3 regions of the Streptomyces sp. NPDC093600 genome follow, and region 1 is predicted to be linked to each of the others. Evidence: riboswitches for the same ligand, from Rfam matches in the RefSeq annotation. Region 1 holds a riboswitch; each other region holds the start of a gene.
What was found. A riboswitch is a leader RNA that binds a small molecule or an ion and turns the genes downstream of it on or off. The one in region 1 is predicted to bind thiamine pyrophosphate.
Positions count from the first base shown of each region.

Region 2: it holds a riboswitch for thiamine pyrophosphate, as region 1 does, so the genes downstream of both, ACIRB4_RS25745 (thiamine ABC transporter substrate binding subunit) here and thiC (phosphomethylpyrimidine synthase ThiC) in region 1, are expected to answer to the same signal.
Region 3: it holds a riboswitch for thiamine pyrophosphate, as region 1 does, so the genes downstream of both, thiO (glycine oxidase ThiO) here and thiC (phosphomethylpyrimidine synthase ThiC) in region 1, are expected to answer to the same signal.

Region 1 covers NZ_JBIWIU010000007.1:187,852-195,037, forward strand. Annotated here, with positions in the region: gene ACIRB4_RS19210 (metallophosphoesterase) at 1-758, shown strand, start outside; gene ACIRB4_RS19215 (hypothetical protein) at 918-1,745, shown strand; gene thiC (phosphomethylpyrimidine synthase ThiC) at 1,893-3,674, opposite strand; TPP riboswitch at 3,668-3,816, opposite strand; gene ACIRB4_RS19225 (YibE/F family protein) at 3,888-5,246, shown strand; gene ACIRB4_RS19230 (SsgA family sporulation/cell division regulator) at 5,303-5,737, opposite strand; gene ACIRB4_RS19235 (IclR family transcriptional regulator) at 5,875-6,645, opposite strand; gene ACIRB4_RS19240 (DUF5326 family protein) at 6,925-7,143, opposite strand.
Region 2 covers NZ_JBIWIU010000012.1:7,083-14,268, reverse strand. Annotated here, with positions in the region: gene rlmN (23S rRNA (adenine(2503)-C(2))-methyltransferase RlmN) at 14-1,120, shown strand; TPP riboswitch at 1,150-1,260, shown strand; gene ACIRB4_RS25745 (thiamine ABC transporter substrate binding subunit) at 1,332-2,411, shown strand; gene ACIRB4_RS25740 (ABC transporter permease) at 2,460-4,073, shown strand; gene ACIRB4_RS25735 (ABC transporter ATP-binding protein) at 4,073-5,104, shown strand; gene ACIRB4_RS25730 (hypothetical protein) at 5,157-6,098, opposite strand; gene ACIRB4_RS25725 (hypothetical protein) at 6,228-7,186, shown strand, end outside.
Region 3 covers NZ_JBIWIU010000002.1:609,812-616,997, forward strand. Annotated here, with positions in the region: gene pknB (Stk1 family PASTA domain-containing Ser/Thr kinase) at 1-136, opposite strand, end outside; gene ACIRB4_RS08445 (thiazole synthase) at 277-1,071, opposite strand; gene thiS (sulfur carrier protein ThiS) at 1,077-1,277, opposite strand; gene thiO (glycine oxidase ThiO) at 1,283-2,449, opposite strand; TPP riboswitch at 2,459-2,571, opposite strand; gene ACIRB4_RS08460 (NAD(P)/FAD-dependent oxidoreductase) at 2,758-3,972, shown strand; gene ACIRB4_RS08465 (Rv2175c family DNA-binding protein) at 4,016-4,381, shown strand; gene thiE (thiamine phosphate synthase) at 4,468-5,130, shown strand; gene metF (methylenetetrahydrofolate reductase [NAD(P)H]) at 5,187-6,104, shown strand; gene ACIRB4_RS08480 (hypothetical protein) at 6,156-6,977, shown strand; gene ACIRB4_RS08485 (phytoene desaturase family protein) at 6,994-7,186, opposite strand, start outside.

The DNA of each region.
Region 1 (7,186 bases):
TGCGCGCGCAGGGCCTCATCGACGAGAACGGCGCCTGGGCCGCCGGAAACGCCCGTCTGTGGTTCCTGGGCGACTTCACCGACCGCGGCCCCGACGGCATCGGCGTCATCGACCTCGTCATGCGCCTCTCGGCCGAGGCCGCCGCCGCCGGCGGCTACTGCAAGGCCCTGATGGGCAATCACGAGCTGCTGCTGATCGGCGCCAAACGCTTCGCCGACACCCCCGTGAACTCGGGCGCCGGCACGGCCACGTTCCAGGCCGCCTGGCTGCTCAACGGCGGCCAGAAGTACGACATGGACCGGCTCCAGGACGTCCATCTGCAGTGGATGTCCCGGCTGGACGCCGTGGTGGAGGAGGACGGGCACCTCCTCATGCACTCCGACACCACCGCGTACCTCGAGTACGGCAGCACCATCGAGGACGTCAACGAAACGGTCCACGAGATCATCAACCGGAACGACGCCGACGAGGTCTGGGACCTCTTCCGGAAGTTCACCAAACGCTTCGCGTTCCGTGACGACACGGGCCCCCAGGCGGTACGGGAGCTGCTCGCCACCTACGGCGGCCGCCGTGTCGTGCACGGTCACAGCCCCATCCCGTACCTCCTCGGCCAGGTCGGCACGGAGGACGGCGACGGCCCGTCGGAGCCGGTCGTCGACGGCCCGCACGTGTACGCCGACGGTCTGGCGATCGCCATGGACGGCGGTGTGACCATGGCCGGAAAGCTTCTGGTCGTCCAACTCCCCCTGGGCGGCTGAGGCATAACCCTGCGCATCCGGGAAGGGCGATTTCGGGAAACCCCCTGTCACCCTGTCCCGTAACCGCAATACCATCGGCTCATCCGTAGCAGGCTCTCCTCCGTTTCCGCCCAACTGCCCGTGAACCGCGGGTGGCCCGGCCCTACGGAGCATCGGGGGATGCACATGAACGTGGCTCCGCACCTGCTGACCGAGGACCGCGCCGAGTACGAGCGCATCCTCGACGACGCACTGCGTAACGCGCACACACGTCCGGAACTCGCCGAGGTCGGGAAACGGCTCACGGCCGAACAGCTGCGCACGATGGCGTTGAACGCGACGGCGCTGATCACCACCGCGGCGGCGACCGAGTACGACCACTACGTGAAAATCCGCGAAGAGGGACGCTCACCGAGCGGTACGAGTGTCATGGGCGCCGTCCTCGGCGCGGACGGCGACGGCGCGAGCGGTGGCCCCGGCGCCGGTGTCGTCGCGATCGTCACGGTCCTCGCACCCGTGCTCGCCGGCACGGCCGCGGTGATCTTCCTGCTGGTCGGAGCCGTACTGAAGACACTGGCCCCGACACTGGTGTTCGCCGAGACCCTGTGGACGGCGGGCTGGTTCTTCGGCGCCGTCGCGGCGGCCGGGCTGCTCTGCGCGGCCGCCGGACTCCTCATCACCGCGCTGCGCAACACCGCCACGGAGGTGGCTGCGGCGGGACCCGCCCCCGAAGGGGACGACGAGCTGTCACGGGCCAGGGAAGCCTGGCGCCACGCCCTGCTGGAACGGGGAATCCTGCCGTTCCTGCGCGACGCGCTGGCCCATCCCGGCGTGACCCGGCCCGCCTCGTCGCCGCGACCCCTGCCGACCTCCCGCATACCGAAGATCGGCTACAGCGGCCCGCAGTTCTCCAGCCCGGGCGAGGGCGCGTCGGGCACCCGTCCGACGTTCAGCAGCCCCGACTTCAGCAGCCCCGACTTCGGCCCGCCGGAGAACCGACCGGAGTGACGCCGCGGAACCAGCCGGAGTCAACGCCGGAAGGACGGCACTCCGACCGAACCCCGGAGGAACGGCGGGCGAGCGGAGGGCGGGACGGACGGACCGGGCGGACCCGCGACTCCCCCGGGGCCGCGGGTCCGCCCGGTGTTCTTCGGGTCAGTCCGCCAACGGGAGATAGACCCGGTTGCCGGAGGCGGCGAACTCCTTGGACTTCTCCGCCATACCGGCCTGGATCTCGTCCGACTTGAGGTCGCCGCCGTGCTCGCGCCGGATGTCCTGCGAGATCTTCATCGAGCAGAACTTCGGACCGCACATCGAGCAGAAGTGCGCGGTCTTGGCCGGCTCCGCGGGCAGCGTCTCGTCGTGGAACTCACGCGCCGTGTCCGGGTCGAGGGCCAGGTTGAACTGGTCCTCCCAGCGGAACTCGAACCGCGCGTCCGACAGCGCGTCGTCCCACTCCTGCGCCCCCGGGTGCCCCTTGGCCAGGTCGGCCGCGTGCGCCGCGATCTTGTACGTGATGACGCCGGTCTTCACGTCGTCGCGGTTGGGCAGACCCAGGTGCTCCTTGGGCGTGACGTAGCAGAGCATCGCCGTGCCCCACCAGGCGATCATCGCGGCGCCGATCCCGGACGTGATGTGGTCGTAGGCGGGCGCGACGTCGGTCGTGAGCGGGCCGAGGGTGTAGAACGGCGCCTCCTCGCAGATCTCCTGCTGGAGGTCGATGTTCTCCTTGATCTTGTGCATCGGGACATGGCCCGGGCCCTCGATCATCGTCTGCACGTTGTGGCGCTTGGCGATCGTGTTCAGCTCGCCGAGCGTCCGCAACTCCGCGAACTGCGCGTCGTCGTTGGCGTCCGCGATCGAGCCCGGGCGCAGACCGTCGCCCAGCGAGTACGTGACGTCGTACGTCGCCAGGATCTCGCAGAGCTCCTCGAAGTTCGTGTAGAGGAAGTTCTCCTTGTGGTGCGCCAGGCACCAGGCGGCCATGATCGAACCGCCACGCGAGACGATGCCGGTCTTGCGGCGCGCGGTCAGCGGCACGTACGGCAGCAGTACGCCGGCGTGGACGGTCATGTAGTCGACGCCCTGCTCGGCCTGCTCGATGACCGTGTCCTTGTAGATCTCCCAGGTCAGCTCCTCGGCCTTGCCGTCGACCTTCTCCAGGGCCTGGTAGAGCGGCACGGTGCCGATCGGCACGGGGGAGTTGCGCAGCACCCATTCGCGGGTGGTGTGGATGTTGCGGCCGGTGGACAGGTCCATGACCGTGTCCGCGCCCCACTTGGTCGCCCACGTCATCTTCTCCACCTCCTCCTCGATGGAGGAGGTGACGGCGGAGTTGCCGATGTTGGCGTTGACCTTCACCAGGAACCGCTTGCCGATGATCATCGGCTCGATCTCCGGGTGGTTGACGTTCGCCGGGAGCACCGCGCGGCCCGCGGCGATCTCCTCCCGTACGACCTCGGGCGAGACGTTCTCGCGGATGGCGACGTACTCCATCTCCGGGGTGATCTCACCCCGGCGGGCGTACGCGAGCTGGGTCACCGCCTGGCCCCCGCGGCCCCGGCGGGGCTGGCGCGGGCGGCCGGGGAAGACGGCGTCGAGGTTCTTGAGCCCCCCGCGCGGCGAGGTGTGCTTGATCCCGTCGTCCTCGGGGCGGACCGGGCGGCCCGCGTACTCCTCGGTGTCGCCGCGGCTGATGATCCAGTTATCGCGCAGCGGCGGGAGGCCCCGCCGTACGTCGGTGTCGATGGTGGGGTCGGTGTACGGACCGGACGTGTCGTACAGCGTCACGTCCTTGCCGTTGGTGAGGTGCACCTGGCGGACCGGCACACGGAGGTCGGGGCGGGAGCCCTCGATGTACCCCTTGTGCCAGCCCGGCGTGCGCTCGGCCTGGCCGTCCTGGCTGGTGGCAGGCGTGCGTGCATCCTGAATGGTCATGAGACCGATCTCCCTACGCCGGCATTACCCGGTAACAGGTTCGGCGGTCGGCGCAGCCTCTTCCCGTACGTGCGTCAGTACGCGCGCGTACGGTGATCAGCGCCCTCTCAGCCCGGTGCTCCGAGCTCCCGCGTGTGCAAAGGTGCCACCACGCTAGCGTCAACCCGGGCGTGCTGAACAGTGGGCCCCCGCCGTTCTTGCGATGATCGGTCGGTGACTTCCTCGCAGCAGACCCCCGAACCGTACGGCGAAGGCAATGGCGACGGGCACGGTGACGGCCATGGCGGCCATATGGCGCACGGCCATACGCACAGCCATGGGCCCGCCGCGCCTGTCTCCCTGCATCTGCGCAAGGTCATCGCCGCGGTCCTGATCCCGTTCGCCACCGCCGTCCTGGTCGGGCTCGCGGTCCTGTGGCCCGGCGGCGCCCCGGCGCACGAGCGCACCGGCGTCGGCTTCGACCGGCAGACCGAGCAGGGCAAGGTCGTCTCGGTCGAGTACGTCGACTGCAAGGACGTGAACGCCGCTCAGGTGCCGCCGACCGGTGACACGACCACGCCTCAGGGGCGTGAGGCGGTCAACGCCCAGCAGGGGGAGTGCGCCAAGGCGACGATCGAGGTCACCACGGGCGGCGACAAGGGCCGCACCTTCGTCGAGATCGTGCAGCCGGACGCTCCGCGGCAACTGAGCGAGGGACAGGGCGTGGTGGTGGCGTACGCCCCCGACGCCCCGCGTGACCTGCAGTATTCGGTGACCGATGTGAACCGCAAGCTGCCGATGGTGCTGCTCGCCGGGATCTTCGCGCTCGCGGTCGTGCTCGTCGGCCGGTTGCGCGGGCTGATGGCCCTGATCGCGCTCTGTGTGAGCTTCCTGGTGCTGACCTTCTTCATCCTGCCGGCGATTCTGCAGGGCTCGAATCCGCTGGTCGTCGCGGTGGTCGGGTCTAGCGCGATCATGCTGATCGCGCTCTACATGTGCCACGGCCTTTCAGCCCGTACCTCGGTCGCGGTGCTCGGCACCCTGATCTCGCTGCTGCTGATCGGACTGCTGGGCTCGCTCTTCATCGGCTGGGCCTCGCTCACAGGCAACACCGACGACAACACCGGCCTGATCCACGGCCTCTATCCGGACATCGACATGTCCGGTCTGCTGCTCGCGGGCGTCATCATCGGTTCGCTCGGCGTGCTCGACGATGTGACGGTGACCCAGACCTCGGCGGTGTGGGAGCTGCACCAGGCGGATCCGCGCATGGGGCCGCGCGCGCTGTACCGGGCGGGAATCCGGATCGGCCGCGACCACATCGCCTCGGTGGTGAACACCCTGGTGCTCGCGTACGCGGGTGCGGCCCTGCCCCTGCTGCTGCTCTTCTCCATCGCTCAGAGCAGCGTGGGAACGGTGGCCAACAGCGAGCTCGTCGCGGAGGAGATCGTCCGGACGCTGGTGGGGTCGATCGGCCTCGTCGCGTCGGTGCCGGTCACCACCGCTCTCGCGGCGCTGGTGGTCTCCGCCGACCGGCCGGGGTCCGCGGAGAGCCGACCGGCCAAGGGTGGGCGACGCCGCCGGGCGAAGTGACCGGATGACCGCTGGTCAGCCGGTGTTCCACTGCGATCAGCCGGTGTTCTCGTTGCTCAGCCGGCGTTCTCCTCCGCCAGGATCCGGCCGAGCGCTGCCTCCAAATTGTCTTCGAAGTCGCCGAATGTCCGTTCCTGACCGAGCGGAACCATTTTGTCCGTTCGGTCGAGGAAGGTGACCAACGGAGGAGCGCTGACCCGGAACAGGGCGCGGTCGCTGCCCACCTGAAGGCGGATGGAGACGTCCGAGAGCGTCTCGGAACCGGTCGGCGCGATGTGCACATCGCCGTCCCCGCTGGGCCGGTTGATCCCGTCGAGCAGCAGCTCCCGCCCGAAGGCCCAGGTCACGGGCGCGTCCCCGGGAAGATGAAAGGTCATCCGCACCGCATAGGGATCCCGGGTCTCGTAGCGCAGTTCCACGGGGATTCTGAAGGAGAGCTCCTCGGAGACGAGGAAGCTCATCAGGACTTCGGCCTGAACCGACTCTCGCATCATGTACCCCGCAGTAGATGAAGCAGTTGCGTAACGACAGCTGCTGAAAGCTGTGATCCAAACGGCCGGGAATGATCCCCCATGCCCTCTTGACGCCATCGTGCTGGAAGCGCTAGCAGATCACAAGGAGTGATTTTTCAGATACTGATAGAGAAAGCGAGCGAACTGAAGAGCTTTCCGATCTCACTACGTAGTCGATCGACCGCGGGGAGCAACCGCTCTTCCTGGTGGAGGGGGAGAGAAATGGCCATGGCGGCCGCAGTGGAACCCGCCGTGATGGGAACGGCGGCACACACCGTGCCGAGCGCGTACTCCTGACGCTCCACCAGGGGCTCCATGCGCCCCATACCGCCCAAACGTTCCAAGAGGGCACGGCGGTTACGCACCGTGTACGGAGTGATGGCCTCCACCGGATGGCGGTCGAGGTGGTCTTGACGGCTCCTCAGATCCAGTTGACTGAGCAGACACTGACCGATCGCATGGGCGTGACCGGTCTCGCGGAAGTCGGCCCACTCGTCCACAGCGGGGGCGGAGGGGGTGTCGGCCACGGCGACGAGCTCGATCTCACCCTCGCGGTAGATCGCGAAGTAGACGGGGACGCCGATATCGTCGCGCCAGCGGGCGAGGGAGTCCTCGATCTTGGTGCGACGATTCTGCAGAACTCCGCCACCGGCCAGACGGCCGGCGGCGTCGCCGAAGACGAACACACCCTTCTCGCGGCGGAGATAGCCCTCGTGCGTCAGGGTGCGGAGCAGGTGGTACGCGGTGGGAAGCGGGAGCCCCGCCTCACGCGCGAGTTGTTTGGCGGGAGCGCCGTCCTCGTGGGAGCCCACGGCTTCCAGAAGTCTCAGCGCCCGCTGCACGGAGCCGATCAGGGTAGGGACAGCGGATTGCGAAGCCGTGGCCAAAGGTCACCCCCAGGCGTTTCGACGGGCGCCCTGCACCCGCCCGCGGGGGCCGCCCCCGCGCGCCCGCCGCGGCCTGGGATTCCGTGGGGTCCATGGGTGGACCCGCCCGGGACAGAAAAGAACTCGCTGGTCAAGGTGAGATCAGCGCACTGATTCCCCGGGGCGGCAGAGCTTTGCCACTCTAATGGCACCCTGTGGGCACCCACGCGGTTTCTGCCATGGGGTTCCCCCGCCCGGGCTAATGCCCGGAAACCGGTTCATACCAGTGAGTAGCCGGGGCTACCAGTCTTCGCGCGAGGCCGAGGACGACATGAACTTCCGCACCACGTAGACGAGCCCGGCGACCAGAGCCACGAAGACCAGCACCTTGAAGAGCAGACCGATCACAAAGGTCGCGACGCTGGTGATCAGACCGCCGAAGACGAACAGAGCGATGACGGGTATGGCCACCCACTTCACCCACCAGGGCATGCCCGCGAGAATCTGCCGTACCGCCATTGTCCTTACCCCATCTCCGAAGAGTCCGTTCCGCGCGCTCTGC
Region 2 (7,186 bases), on a different contig from region 1:
CACTGGTAGGACCATGCCCAAGCCCGGAGAACTCACTTTCGTCGCGCCCCGCGGAGCCAAGAAGCCGCCGCGGCACCTCGCCGACCTCACGCCCGCCGAGCGCAAGGAAGCCGTCGCCGCGATCGGCGAGAAGCCGTTCCGCGCCAAGCAGCTGTCCACGCACTACTTCGCGCGGTACGCCCACGACCCCGCCGAGTGGACCGACATCCCCGCCGCCTCCCGCGAGAAGCTGCAGGGCGAGCTGCTGCCCGACCTGATGTCCGTCGTCCGGCACATCTCGTGCGACGACGACACCACCCGTAAGACCCTGTGGCGGCTGCACGACGGCACCCTCGTCGAGTCCGTCCTCATGCGGTACCCCGACCGGGTCACCATGTGTATCTCCTCGCAGGCCGGCTGCGGGATGAACTGCCCCTTCTGCGCCACCGGGCAGGCCGGGCTCGACCGGAACCTGTCGACCGCCGAGATCGTGCACCAGATCGTCGACGGGATGCGGGCGCTGCGCGACGGCGAGGTGCCGGGAGGGCCCGCGCGGCTCAGCAACATCGTCTTCATGGGCATGGGTGAGCCGCTCGCCAACTACAAGCGGGTCGTCGGCGCGATCCGTCGGCTGACCGATCCCGAGCCCGACGGGCTGGGGCTCTCGCAGCGCGGGATCACCGTCTCCACCGTCGGCCTCGTGCCCGCGATGCTCCGCTTCGCCGACGAGGGCTTCAAGTGCCGGCTCGCCGTCTCGCTGCACGCCCCCGACGACGAGCTGCGCGACACCCTCGTGCCCGTCAACACCCGCTGGAAGGTGCGCGAGGTCCTCGACGCCGCCTGGGAGTACGCCGAGAAGTCCGGCCGCCGGATCTCCATCGAGTACGCCCTCATCCGGGACATCAACGACCAGGCATGGCGAGGCGACCTGCTCGGACGGCTCCTCAGGGGCAAGCGGGTGCACGTCAACCTCATCCCGCTGAACCCGACCCCCGGGTCCAAGTGGACCGCCTCCCGTCCCGAGGACGAGAAGGCGTTCGTCGAGGCCATCGCCGCCCACGGCGTGCCGGTGACCGTACGCGACACCCGCGGTCAGGAGATCGACGGCGCCTGTGGACAGCTCGCCGCCACCGAACGCTGACCTTGTAGTCTGAGCTCGAACACATCTCCATATTCCGACAGGGGAGCGCCACAGCGCTGAGAGTGCGGTCACCGTAGGACCGCAGACCCTCTGAACCTCGCCCAGGTCATTCTGGGTAGGAAGTTCGGTCGTTACTCGAGCTGTTGCGCCCTGCCCACCCTCGGGTGGGCAGGGCCGCGTCTCTTCCTGGACACACCCAGGAGGAATCTCAGTGAGCACCAAGAAGATCGCCGCGGGCGCGCTCGTCGCCGCGCTGGGCGTCACCACGCTCGCCGCCTGCGGCGGCTCCGGCGACCAGGGCGACAGCCGTGCGCCCAAGACCGTGACCCTCGTGAGTCACGACTCCTTCAACGCCTCCAAGGAGGTGCTGGCCGAGTTCACGCGCAAGACCGGTCTCACGGTCAAGGTCCTCAAGAGCGGCGACGCCGGCGAGGCCGTCAACAAGGAGATCCTGACCAAGGGCTCCCCGCAGGGCGACGTCTTCTTCGGCGTCGACAACACCCTCCTCTCCCGCGCGCTCGACAACGGCATCTTCGTCCCGTACGAGGCGAAGGGCCTCGATCGGGTCCCCGCCGGACTCCGGATCGACAAGGAGCACCGCGTCACCCCGGTCGACACCGGCGACATCTGCGTCAACTACGACAAGAAGTACTTCGCCGACAAGAAGCTCGCGCCCCCGCAGACCTTCGACGACCTGGCCGAGCCCGCGTACAAGGACCTGCTCGTCGTCGAGAACCCCGAGCGCTCCTCCCCGGGCCTCGGCTTCCTCCTCGGCACCGCCGCCCGGTACGGCGACGGGGGCTGGCAGGACTACTGGAAGAAGCTCAAGGCCAACGGCGTGAAGACCGTCGACAGCTGGGAGATCGCCTACAACCAGGAGTTCTCCGGCTCCGCGGGCGGCAAGAAGGCCAAGGGCGACCGTCCGCTGGTCGTGTCGTACGCCTCCAGCCCGCCGGTCGAGGTCCTCTACTCCGAGCCCCAGCCGAAGACCGCCCCCACGGGCGTCTCCACGGGCACCTGCTTCCGGCAGACCGAGTTCGCCGGACTGCTCGACGGGGCGAAGAACCCCGAGGGCGGCAAGCTGCTGATCGACTTCCTGATCTCCAAGGAGTTCCAGGAGGACATGCCGCTGCAGATGTTCGTCAACCCCGCCGCCAGCGACGCGACGCTGCCCGAGCTCTTCACCCAGCACGGCGTCGTGATCGACGAGCCGCACACGATGGCGCCCGAGAAGATCGCCCAGAAGCGTGACCAGTGGATCCGGTCGTGGTCCTCGCTCGTACTGAAGTGACCTGAAGTGACCAGGACGCCCCCGGGAAGCGCGGCGCGGCTCGGCCTCATGGCCGTGCCCGTCGCCTTCTTCGGCCTCTTCTTCGCCTGGCCCGTCGCCTCGATCGTCGAGCGCGGGCTCCGGGCGGACGGGACATGGCGGTTCGGCCGGATCGGCGAGACGCTGACCCGGCCGGAGATCCTCGACGTCCTCTGGTTCACGCTGTGGCAGGCGCTCGCCTCCACCGCGCTGACCCTGCTGATCGCGCTGCCCGGCGCGTACGTCTTCGCCCGTCTCGACTTCCCCGGCAAGGCGCTGCTGCGCGCCGTCGTCACCGTCCCCTTCGTCCTGCCCACCGTCATGGTCGGCACGGCGTTCCTGGCGCTCGTCGGCCGCGGCGGGCTCCTCGACGAGCTGTGGGGCGTCCGCCTGGACACCACCGTATGGGCGATCCTCCTCGCCCATGTCTTCTTCAACTACGCCGTCGTCGTCCGGACCGTCGGCGGCCTGTGGGCCCAGCTCGACCCCCGCCAGGAGGAGGCCGCCCGGGTCCTCGGCGCCTCCCGGTGGACCGCCTGGCGGACCGTGACCCTCCCCGCGCTCGCCCCGTCGGTCGCCGCGGCCGCGCTGATGGTGTTCCTCTTCACCGCGAGCTCCTTCGCCGTCGTCCAGATCCTCGGCGGGCCGGCGTACTCGACTCTGGAGACGGAGATCTACCGCCAGACGGTCGACCGCTTCGACCTCACCACGGCCGCCGTCCTCACGATGACGCAGTTCGCCGCCGTCGGCGCGATCCTCGCCGTGCACGCCTGGACGGTACGCAGACGGGAGACGGCGCTGCGGCTCGTCCCGCCCGAGCGGACCGCCCACCGGCCGCAGGGCGCCGGCCAGTGGACCCTCTTCGGGGGCGTGCTGCTCACGATCGCCCTCATGATCGTCCTGCCGCTCGGCGTCCTCGTCGAGCGGTCCTTCGACACCCCGCGCGGGTACGGGCTCGACTACTACCACGCCCTGCGGTCCGTCGACGCCTCCGGTACCTTCCTCGTACCGATGGCCGAGACCATCGTGAACTCGCTCCAGTACGCCCTGGTCGCCACCGCGATCGCCGTCGCCGTCGGCGGACTCGCCGCGGCGGCCCTGACCCGGCGGGCGGGGCGGTTCGTACGCGGCTTCGACGCGCTCCTCATGCTGCCGCTCGGGGTCTCCGCCGTCACCGTCGGCTTCGGGTTCCTGATCACCCTGGACGAGCCGCCGCTCGACCTGCGGGCCAGCTGGATCCTCGTACCGCTCGCCCAGGCGTTGGTCGGCGTCCCCTTCGTCGTACGCACGATGCTGCCCGTGCTGCGGGCGGTGGACGAACGGCTGCGGGAGGCGGCGGCCGTCCTCGGCGCCTCACCGCTGCGGGCCTGGCGCGAGGTCGACCTGCCGCTCGTACGCAGGGCGCTGCTCATCGCCGCCGGATTCGCCTTCGCCGTCTCCCTCGGCGAGTTCGGCGCGACCGTCTTCATCGCCCGGCCCGACAACCCGACGCTGCCGGTCGCCGTGGCGCGGCTGCTCGCCCGCCCCGGCGAACTCAACTACGGCCAGGCCATGGCCCTTTCGACGATCCTGATGGTGGTGTGCGCGGTGTCCCTGCTGCTCCTCGAACGACTGCGCACCGACCGGGCCTCCGGGGAGTTCTGATGCTGACGCTCAAGGACGCGACCGTACGGTTCGGGGAGCGGGCCGTGCTCGACTCGGTGGACCTGGAGGTCGCCGAGCACGAGATCGTCTGTGTGCTCGGGCCGAGCGGCAGCGGGAAGTCCACGCTGCTGCGGGCCGTCGCCGGTCTGCAGACGCTGGACAGCGGCCGGGTGCTGCTCGCCGGCGCCGACCAGGCGGGCGTGCCGGTGCACCGGCGCGGTGTCGGCCTGATGTTCCAGGACCATCAGCTCTTCCCGCAGCGGGACGTGGCCGGAAACGTCGCCTTCGGGCTGCGGATGCACGGCCTCGGCAGGGCCGAACAGGTCGTACGGGCGGGGGAGTTGCTCGACCTCGTCGGGCTTCCCGGGGCCGGGCGGCGGGCCGTCGCCTCGCTCTCGGGCGGCGAGCAGCAGCGCGTCGCGCTGGCCCGGGCGCTCGCCCCGCGGCCCCGGCTGCTGATGCTGGACGAGCCGCTCGGCCAGCTCGACCGAGGGCTGCGGGAACGGCTCGTCGTCGAACTGCGGCACCTCTTCGGGCAGTTGGGTACGACGGTGCTGGCCGTCACCCACGACCAGGGCGAGGCGTTCGCGCTCGCCGACCGGGTCGTGGTGATGCGGGACGGCCGGATCGCCCAGACCGGGACACCGCTGGAGGTCTGGCAGCGACCGGCCTCGGAGTTCGTGGCCCGCTTCCTCGGCTTCGACAACGTCGTGGCCGCGACGGTGAGCGGCGGCGCCGCCGACACGGTCTGGGGCAAGATCCCCGTCCCGGACGGGACGGCGGAGGGCGCGGCCAAGATCCTGGTCCGTGCGGCCGGCGTACGCCTCGGGGCGCCGGCGGAGGGCCTGCCCTGCACGGTCGACGCCCGTACCTTCCGCGGCAGCCACGTCGCCGTCCTCCTCCGCCCGGCCGACGGCGGCCCGGTCCTGGAGGCCGAGTGCACCCTCCAGGAGGCGCCGGAGGAGGGCGCGACGGTGGGGGTGACGTTCGCCGCCGGCGAGGTCGTGGTGCTGGCGGGCGAACGGGGCTGACCCGCGAGCGGGCGCGGACGGGGCGCGACCGGCGGAGGCGTACGGGGCGGGGTCAGGGGACGCGTACGGGCTCGGGTGCGGGCTCCGGTGCGGGCTCCCGTGGAGGCGCCGCCGACGCCGGGTCGCCCTCCGGGGCGCCGAACCAGGCCACCGCCACCGCGCCCGCGACCGCGAGGACGAAGCCGGTCACCGCGAGCCAGGCGAAACCGGGGCGCGAGGCGTCGCCCAGCCACCACACGCCGATCATCCCCGGGAGCACGGTCTCACCGACCACCAGCGCCGCCGTCGCCCCGTTCACCGACCCGATCTGGAGCGCGACCGTGTGCAGATACATACCGCCGATCCCGGCCACGAGGATCGCGTACAGCGCCGGGTCCGTGAGCAGCGCTCCCAGGTCGAACGGGTCGACACCGTTCAGGACCCGGACCCCGACCCCGAGCGCGCCGAAGCCCAGACCGGACAGCAGACCCGCCAGGATCGCCGCGCTCGCCCCCAGGAACCGTACGACGACCGTCCCGCCCACCATCAGCGCAACCGAGACGGCCAGCAGCCACCAGTGCGTGGCGATCGGGGTGTGCCCGCTGCCCTCCGGGCCGGCCGCGCTCGCCAGCAGTACCAGGGCCGAGCAGACCACGCCGATCGAGGTCCACTCCGCACGGGTCAGCCGGATGCCGAGCAGCTTGACGCTCAGGACGGCCGTGATGACGAGGTTGGCGCTGATCACCGTCTGGGAGAGGAACAGCGGAAGCAGCCGGGCGGCGAGCGCCCCCAGCCCGAAGCCGACGAAGTCCAGGATCGTGCCGACGACGAACTCCCAGGTCATCGCCGCCTTCGCGGTGGATTGCAGGCTCGGCCCGCCGCGCCCGGTGACCTGCCCTGCCGCCTGCGCCGCCGCCTCTCGGCGGGCGGACTTGCGGGAGCCGACGGCCTGGAGCACCGAGCCGGTGCCGTAGCAGATCGAGGCGGCGACGGCGGTCAGCAGTCCTATGAGCACGTGGGGGGCTCCGTTCGCGTACAAGAAGGGGGTCGTTCTCGGTTGGTTCCGGCTGTCAGACGTGGGATCGGGCGCCGAAGTTGCCTCGCGCGGCCACCGGCGTTGATCAACTGGCCTACGCTGCTGCGCGTGGACGGAATAGACGTGGGCAACGGAGTGGTCGGCGCCATCCTGGGGGTCGTGTTCGCCACCCTGTTCCAGCAGTGGACGCAGGACGTGTGGTTCAGGATCAGACGCCGGTCGGCGGGCGTGGTCCGCAGCCTCACCTTCCGGGAGCGGCAGGGGCGGGCCTGGTCGACGTTCTCCCTGGGCCCCCTGCACACCTCCGCCCTGATCGTCGAGGGCGACGGGGACCGTGCCATCGCGCCCGAGTCGATCCACGTCCAGGTCCTCGAAGGGGAGATCGCCCTGCCGGAGGAGATGGCGGGCTGGCGCGACGAGATCGAGGCGGAGGAGGCCCGGGCGAGCGCCGCGGGCGAGCGGGCACCGGTGTGGAACGGCCCGCGTTACGCCGTGGAGAGCCTGGAGGTCTCCCGTACCGCCCTCGACGAGCGGTCCGAGGTCCATCTGAGGCTGCGGCCCACCGACTACTACACCTTCCTCGCGGCCCAGCAGCTCGACCGCCGGCTGCCGGACGGTTCCACACCCCGGTCCCGCTACCTCGACCCCGAGGAGCCGCTCACCGCCCCGGCCTTCCTGCAGTGCAGCTTCGGTGTCAACATCGCCGTGGTCACCTCCGACCACCTGCTGGTCGTGAGCCGGCGCAGCAACCGGGTGCGTATGGCACCGGGCGTGTGGAACTCCTCCGTCAACGAAGGTCTCTCCCGGCACATCGACTCGGCCGGCCGCAACGCCCCCGACCTGTACGCCGTCGCCCGGCGCGGCATGCGCGAGGAGATGTCACTGGAGCCGCACGAGTACACGCTCTCGCTCCTCGCCTTCGTCCTCGACGTCGACAAGCGCCACTGGAGCGCCCACTTCTACGCCAGGCTCGGCGACATGACGGGTGATCAGCTCCAGTCCCGGTTGGGCAGGGGCGTCGCCGACCGGTGGGAGCACCAGAGCATCGAGTACGTCCCCTTCCGCTC
Region 3 (7,186 bases), on a different contig from region 1:
CGGCCCGGTAGACCGTGGCCATGCCGCCGACGGCGACGCGTGCGTCGACGCGGTAGCGGCCGTCGAGCAGCTGCCCGACGATCGGGTCGTCCCAGCCCGAAGGGCTGGGGGTCGGGTCCTGGAGGGTCGTGTCCACGGTGCCGAGTTTACGAGCCCCCACGGACACCCCGTCCCGGCCGCCGCCCGACTGCAGCGCAGCTGTGACAGGCCGGGCGGGGCGGCGCGGGGCCCGTGCCGCCGGGGCGGACGCCCCCCGGGGCGGCGAAGGTCACACGGTCAGAACGCCGGACGTTCCGGGTCCAGGGCGGCCAGGCCCTCCGTCGGCGAGGAGGCCTCCGCGAAGTGGCGGCGCGGGATGCGGCCCGCCCGCCACGCCAGCCGCCCCCCCTCGACGGCGTGCCGCATCGCCGACGCCATGAGCACCGGCTCCTGTGCCCGCGTCACCGCCGACGCCAGCAGCACCGCCGCACACCCCAGCTCCATCGCCAGCGCCGCGTCCGACGCCGTCCCCGCCCCCGCGTCCATGATCACCGGCACTCCCGCGCGCTCGACGATCAGCTGGAAGTTGTGCGGATTGCGGATGCCGAGCCCGGAGCCGATCGGCGACCCCAGCGGCATGATCGCCGCGCATCCCACGTCCTCCAGCTTCCGGGCGAGGACCGGGTCGTCGTTGGTGTACGGCAGGACCGTGAAGCCGTCGTCCACCAGGGTCTCCGCGGCGTCGAGCAGCTCGATCGGATCCGGCAGTAGGGTCCGCTCGTCGGCGACGACCTCCAGCTTGATCCACTCGGTACCCAGCGCCTCCCGGGCGAGCCGGGCGGTCAGCACGGCCTCGCCCGCCGTGAAGCAGCCCGCCGTGTTGGGCAGCACCCGGATGCCGAGCCGGTCCAGGACCGACAGGATCGAGCCCTGCACGGTCGGGTCCAGGCGGCGCATCGCCACCGTGGTCAGCTCCGTACCGCTGGCGATCAGCGAGCGCTCCAGCATGTCCAGGCTGGGCGCGCCGCCCGTGCCCATGATCAGGCGCGAGGAGAACTCCGTACCGCCGAGAAGGAAGACATCGTCGGACATCGCGCTCAGCCTCCCTGCACCGCGGTGAGGACCTCGACCCGGTCGCCCTCGCCGAGGAAGGTCGCGGACCACTGGCCGCGCGGCACGACGGTCTCGTTGACGGCGGCGGCCACCCCCGAGGGGGCCGAGGTCAGGGTGGCGACGAGGGCGTCGAGCGAGACGGGGCCGGGGAGCTCGCGCGGCTCCCCGTTCACGGACACGTTCAGCACGTTCATGCGGGCTGCTCCAGACGTACGGGAGAGAAGCGGCGGGGGGTGAAGGGGCGGGCCTCGTCCGGGAGCGTGCCGGTGGTCAGCACCTCCGCCATGACGTCACCGGTGACGGGCGTGAGCAGCACCCCGTTGCGGTAGTGGCCGGTGGCCAGCTGGAGGCCCGGCAGCGCGCTCGGACCGAGCAGCGGCGCGTTGTCCGGGGACGCGGGCCGCAGACCCGCCCGGGTCTCGGTGAGCGGCAGCTCGGTGATGCCCGGCACCAGCTCGTGCGCGTCGCGCAGCAGCTCGTACACCCCGCCCGCCGTGACGGTGGTGTCCCAGCCGAGCTCCTCGCTGGTCGCGCCGACGACCAGCTCGCCGCTCTCGCGCGGCACCAGATAGACGTGGCTGCCGCGCACCACGGCCCGGACCGTGCGGGACAGGAACGGCGCGTACGCGGGCGGCACGGTCAGCCGCAGCACCTGCCCCTTGACGGGGCGTACGGGAGGCAGGACGTCCTCCGGCACGCCGCCGAGCCGGCCGCTGAGGCTGCCCGCGGCCAGGACGACCTGGTCGGCCGCGAGCTCCGTGCCGTCCGCGAGCACCGCCCCCGCGGCCCGGTCGCGCACGACCGTCAGACGGTCGGCGACGCTCCGGTGGAAGACCACTCCGGCGCGTTCGCAGGCGACGACCAGCGCGGCGGCGAGCCGGCGCGGATCGACCTGGTGGTCGCCGTCGACCCGGAGCCCGCCGCGGACCCCCGGAGCGAGCATCGGTTCGAGGCGGCGGCAGTCGCGCCCGCTGAGCCACTCCGACTTCAGGCCGCAGCGGGTCTGCAGGGCGTGCAGCTCCCGCAGATGCGCCCGGTCGTCCGCGTCGAGCGCGACGGCGAGCGTCCCGCACGCGCGGTAGCCCACGTCGTGGCCCGTGGCGTCGCGCAGTTCGGCGACGAAGGCCGGGTAGCGGCGGGCGGAGGCGAGGTTGAGCCCGAGCAGGGTCTCCTCGCCGTAGTGGAGCTCGGTGACGGCGGCGAGCATGCCGGCCGCGACCCGAGCGGCCCCGCCGCCGGGTTCGGGGTCGGCCACGGCGGTGCGCAGCCCGCGCTGCGCCGCCCGCCAGGCCGTGACGAGTCCGATGATCCCGCCCCCGATGACGAGGACGTCGCAGGACGTACGGACGTGTGGCATACGTGATGGCATGGGCGTCCAGCCCCTCCCTTCGCCGGCATGACCCGGATCAGGTTCGTACGGTCGGAGGCCGGTCAGCCTCCCTCTCAGCCCGGTGCGTCCGGGCTCCCGTGAGTGCTCTACGTTGACGGTCAGACTATCCCCCGCCGTCCGCACCGCGTAGGGAGCCTCCGCCCTGGGACCGACGTCACTCCACGGGCGCGTTCGGCGGGAGCCGTGCCGGGCAAGTGAGTCCGTGGAAGGTTCCGGCACCGGCGCGGTGGAGCGGCCACCTTCCTGACGTTCCGTCAGATGCGTAAGGTGATCGGGTGAGCGAGCAGAAGCAGGCACAGCAGCACGTCGTGATCGTGGGCGCCGGCATGGCGGGAGTTCAGACCGCCGTCGCCCTGCGCGAACAGGGCTTCGCGGGCCCCGTCACCCTGATCGGAGCCGAACCGCACCAGCCCTACGACCGGCCCCCGCTCTCCAAGGCGGTGCTCCTGGGCAAGGCCGAGGACTCCGCCTTCGACGTCGACTTCGAAGCGCTCTCCATCGAGCTGCGCCTCGGCGTCGAAGTGACCGGCCTGCGCGCCGAGGCCCACGAGGTCGACACCGAGGCCGGACCCGTGCCGTACGACGTCCTGGTCGTCGCCACCGGAGCCCAGCCGGTCACTCTGCCCGGCACCGAGGGCGTGCCCGGCGTCCACCTCCTGCGCACCCTCGACGACGCCGCCCGGCTCAAGCCCGTCCTGGAGCGCCGCCACGACATCGTCGTGGTCGGCGCGGGCTGGATCGGCGCCGAGTTCGCCACCGCCGCGCGCGAGGCCGGCTGCGCCGTCACCGTCGTCGAGGCCGCCGACCGGCCGCTCGCGGGCGCGCTGCCCGCCGACGTCGCCGCCCCGATGGCCCGGTGGTACGAGGAGAGCGGCGCCGCTCTCCTCACCCACGCGCGCGTGGAGCGGATCGAACCCGGCAGCGTCGTCCTGGCCGACGGCCGGACGCTGCCCGCCGACGCCGTCGTCGTCGGCATCGGGGCCCGGCCCGCCACCGACTGGCTCGACGGCTCCGGCATCGCCCTGGACCCGGGCGGCTCCATCACCGCCGACGACCGGCTGCGGACCTCCCTGCCCGACGTGTACGCCGTCGGCGACTGCGCCTCCTTCCCCTCCGCCCGCTACGAGGAACGGCTCCTGGTCCACCACTGGGACAACGCCCTGCAGGGGCCGCGTACGGTCGCGGCCGACATCATCGGCGAGGTCCCCCAGGTCTACGACCCGGTGCCCTACTTCTGGTCCGAGCAGTTCGGGCGGTTCGTCCAGTACGCCGGGCACCACACCGGCGCCGACGAGCTGGTCCGGCGCGGCGACCCGGCCGGCGCCTCCTGGTCCGTCCTCTGGCTGCGCGCCGGCGTCCTGGTCGCCCTGCTCGCCGTCGGCCGCCCCCGCGACCTGGCCCAGGGCCGCAAGCTCATCGAGGCGGGCATGCGCGTCGCCCTGGAGCGGGCGACCGACCCCTCCGTACCCCTGAAGGCGGCCGTCGAATAGGGCCCGACTTCCGACTGTCGGTCCGGGATGGCAGGCTGGTCCCGTGACCGAGATTGACGCAAGAATCGATGCTCTCGTCCCCGCCTGGCTCTACCTCCCCGACATCGCCGAAATGCTCGGTGTCGAGGTGACGCGTGTCCGGCAGCTGGTCAAGGAGGGCCAGCTCATCGCCGTACGCCGTGGTGAGAACAGGGCGCTTCAGGTCCCCGCCGCCTTCATCGACGGCGACAAGGTGGTCAAGGGTCTGTCCGGGACCCTGACGCTCCTGAAGGACGACGGCTTCTCCGACGAAGAGATGCTGGAGTGGCTCTTCACTCCCGACCCGACCCTGCCGGGCACGCCCGCGCAGGCCCTCAGCGAGAATCGCGGCACGGAGGTGAAGCGCCGCGCCCAGGCGCTCGCCGTCTGAGCACACCCAAGACACCACAGGAGATCCCGTGGGGCCGGGCCCGCCCGGCCCCACGGGACCGCCGCAGCCCACGGGGGGAAGCACCCATGTCCACGCCACGCCAGCGGCTCGCCGACGCCCGGCTCTACCTCTGCACGGACGCCCGCAAGAGCCAGGGCGACCTGCCCGCGTTCCTCGACGCCGTGCTCTCCTCCGGCGTGGACATCGTGCAGCTCCGCGACAAGGGCATGGAGGCCGGTGAGGAGCTGGAGCACCTCGCCGTCCTCGCCGACGCCTGCCGCAGGCACGGCACACTGCTCGCCGTGAACGACCGGGCGGACGTCGCCCACGCCATCGGCTCCGACGTGCTCCACCTCGGCCAGGGCGACCTGCCCGTGCCCGCGGCCCGGGCCATCCTCGGCGACGAGGTGCTGATCGGCCGCTCCTGCCACGCCGAGTCCGAGGTGGCCGCGGCCGCCGCCGAACCGGGCGTGGACTACTTCTGCACCGGACCCTGCTGGCCCACCCCCACCAAGCCCGGGCGGTACGCCCCCGGCCTCGGCCTCGTGCGGTACGCCGCCTCCCTGGAGGCCCAGGGACAGGACCGCCCCTGGTTCGCCATCGGCGGGATCGACGAGACCACCCTCGACGAGGTCCTGGACGCGGGGGCCCGGCGTGTCGTCGTCGTCCGGGCGATCACCGAGGCCGACGACCCGGCCGCGGCGGCGGCCCGGCTGGCCAAGAGGGTCCGCGAAAGGACCGACGGATGATGTCCATCTTTCGGACTCCGCCCCATCGGCGGGGGCACCCCGTCTAACCTGCCCGTATGGCCCTTGGTACCGCTTCCACCCGCTCGGACCGCGCACGCACGGTCCGCGACATCCTCGCGTCCGGGAAGTCCTCGTACTCCTTCGAGTTCTTCGCACCCCGGACCGAGAAGGGCGAGCGGAGCCTGTGGAACGCCCTGCGAAGAGTCGAGGCGGTCGGACCGAGCTTCGTCTCCGTGACCTACGGCGCCGGCGGGTCCACCCGCGGCGGGACGGTCAAGGCCACCCAGCAGATCGCCGCCGACACCACCCTCACCCCGGTGGCGCACCTCACCGCCGTCGACCACTCGGTCGCCGAGCTGCGCAATGTCCTCGGCCAGTACGCCGACGCCGGGATCCGCAACATGCTCGCGCTGCGCGGCGACCCCCCGGGCGACCCGCTGGGGGAGTGGGTGGAGCACCCGCAGGGCGTCCGGTACGCCGCCGACCTGGTCCGGCTGATCAAGGAGTCCGGGGACTTCTGCGTCGGCGTCGCCGCCTTCCCCGAGATGCACCCGCGCTCCACCGACTGGGACACGGACATCCGGCACTTCGTGGACAAGTGCCGTGCCGGCGCCGACTACGCCATCACGCAGATGTTCTTCGACCCGGAGAACTACCTCCGGATGCGCGACAGCGTGGAGAAGGCGGGCTGCGACACGCCGATCATCCCCGAGGTCATGCCCGTGGTGAACGTCCGGACCCTCGACCGGCTGCCCCAGCTGAGCAACGCGGTCTTCCCCGAGGCTGTGAAAGAACGCATCCTCGCCGTCAAGGACGATCCGGCCGCTGTACGCTCCATTGGCATCGAGTTCGCGACGGAGTTCTGCGCGCGTCTGCTCTCCGAGGATGTCCCCGGACTGCACTTCATCACGCTGAACAACTCCACCGCGACGCTCGAGATCTACGAAAACCTCGGACTGCACGTGCAGCCGTGACCGGCGTACCCGCCCCAGACCCGCGGCGGTGGCCGTAGGAGAGGGGCGGGCATGGGGTGGACGGTCCTCTACATCGCGTTCGGTGTCGTCGCGTTGTGGCTGCTGGGTGAGGTACTGCTGCAGTACAAGGCACGGTTGCGCTGGCGCGTGCTCGCCTTCTGCGGCTTCCTGGGCGTCGTTTTCGGCGTCCTGCTGTCCTCCGTCCCGGTGATCATCGCCGGGGCGGTGGCCTTCGCCGTCGGGCAGACCTATGTGACGCTCTCCTTCCGCCGCGGCTTCTCCACCGGCTGGGCGCTCGGCGGCAGGCCGGGCGCGAGCCGCCGCCGCAGGTCCGCCGCCGCACCGGCCGGGACCGCGGGCCCCACCCTGGAGGTCACCGAGGTCTCCTACGAGCCGGTGGACCCCGAGCCCACGGCCGCCGAGACCACCGCCGTCTACGAACCCCTGCCGATGCCCGACGACACGGGCCAGTACGGCGTCTACGCCCCCGCGTACGACCACGCGGCCGCCCAACCCGAAGCGCAGGCGCAGGCCGCCTACGGCGCGGGCTACGACCCCTACCCGACGCCGGGCCACGAACAGCCCGCGTACGAACAGCCCGCCTACGACTACGGCACCGCGCAGCAGCAGTACGCCGCCTACTCCGACCCGTACATCGGCCCGGGCACCGACGGCCAGCAGTACACCTCGTACGACTACGGCACGCCGGGCCGCCAGCCCTACGCCGACCCGTACGCGCCCTCGTACACCTACGACACGCCGCCCGGCGGCGTCTGGGTGCCGCAGCAGCGGGACGGTGAACAGCCCGCCGAACAGCAGGACCAGGAGTACTACGGCAACGGCAGCGGCAACGACCAGCAGTACCGCTACTAGCGCCTCTTGCGGGCGCCTACTGCGAGCCGCGGAAGTCCGCGCCCTCGACGATCAGCCCGGCCACGAGCGCGCCCGACATCCCGCCGTGGGCGAGCCCGCCGCCGGGGTGGGCCCAGCCTCCCGCGACGTACAGACCGGGGAGTGGGGAGCGGTTGGCCGCGGGCAGGAACCGGCCGCCGGCACCGGCGAGCGCGGGGCCGGGGACCTCA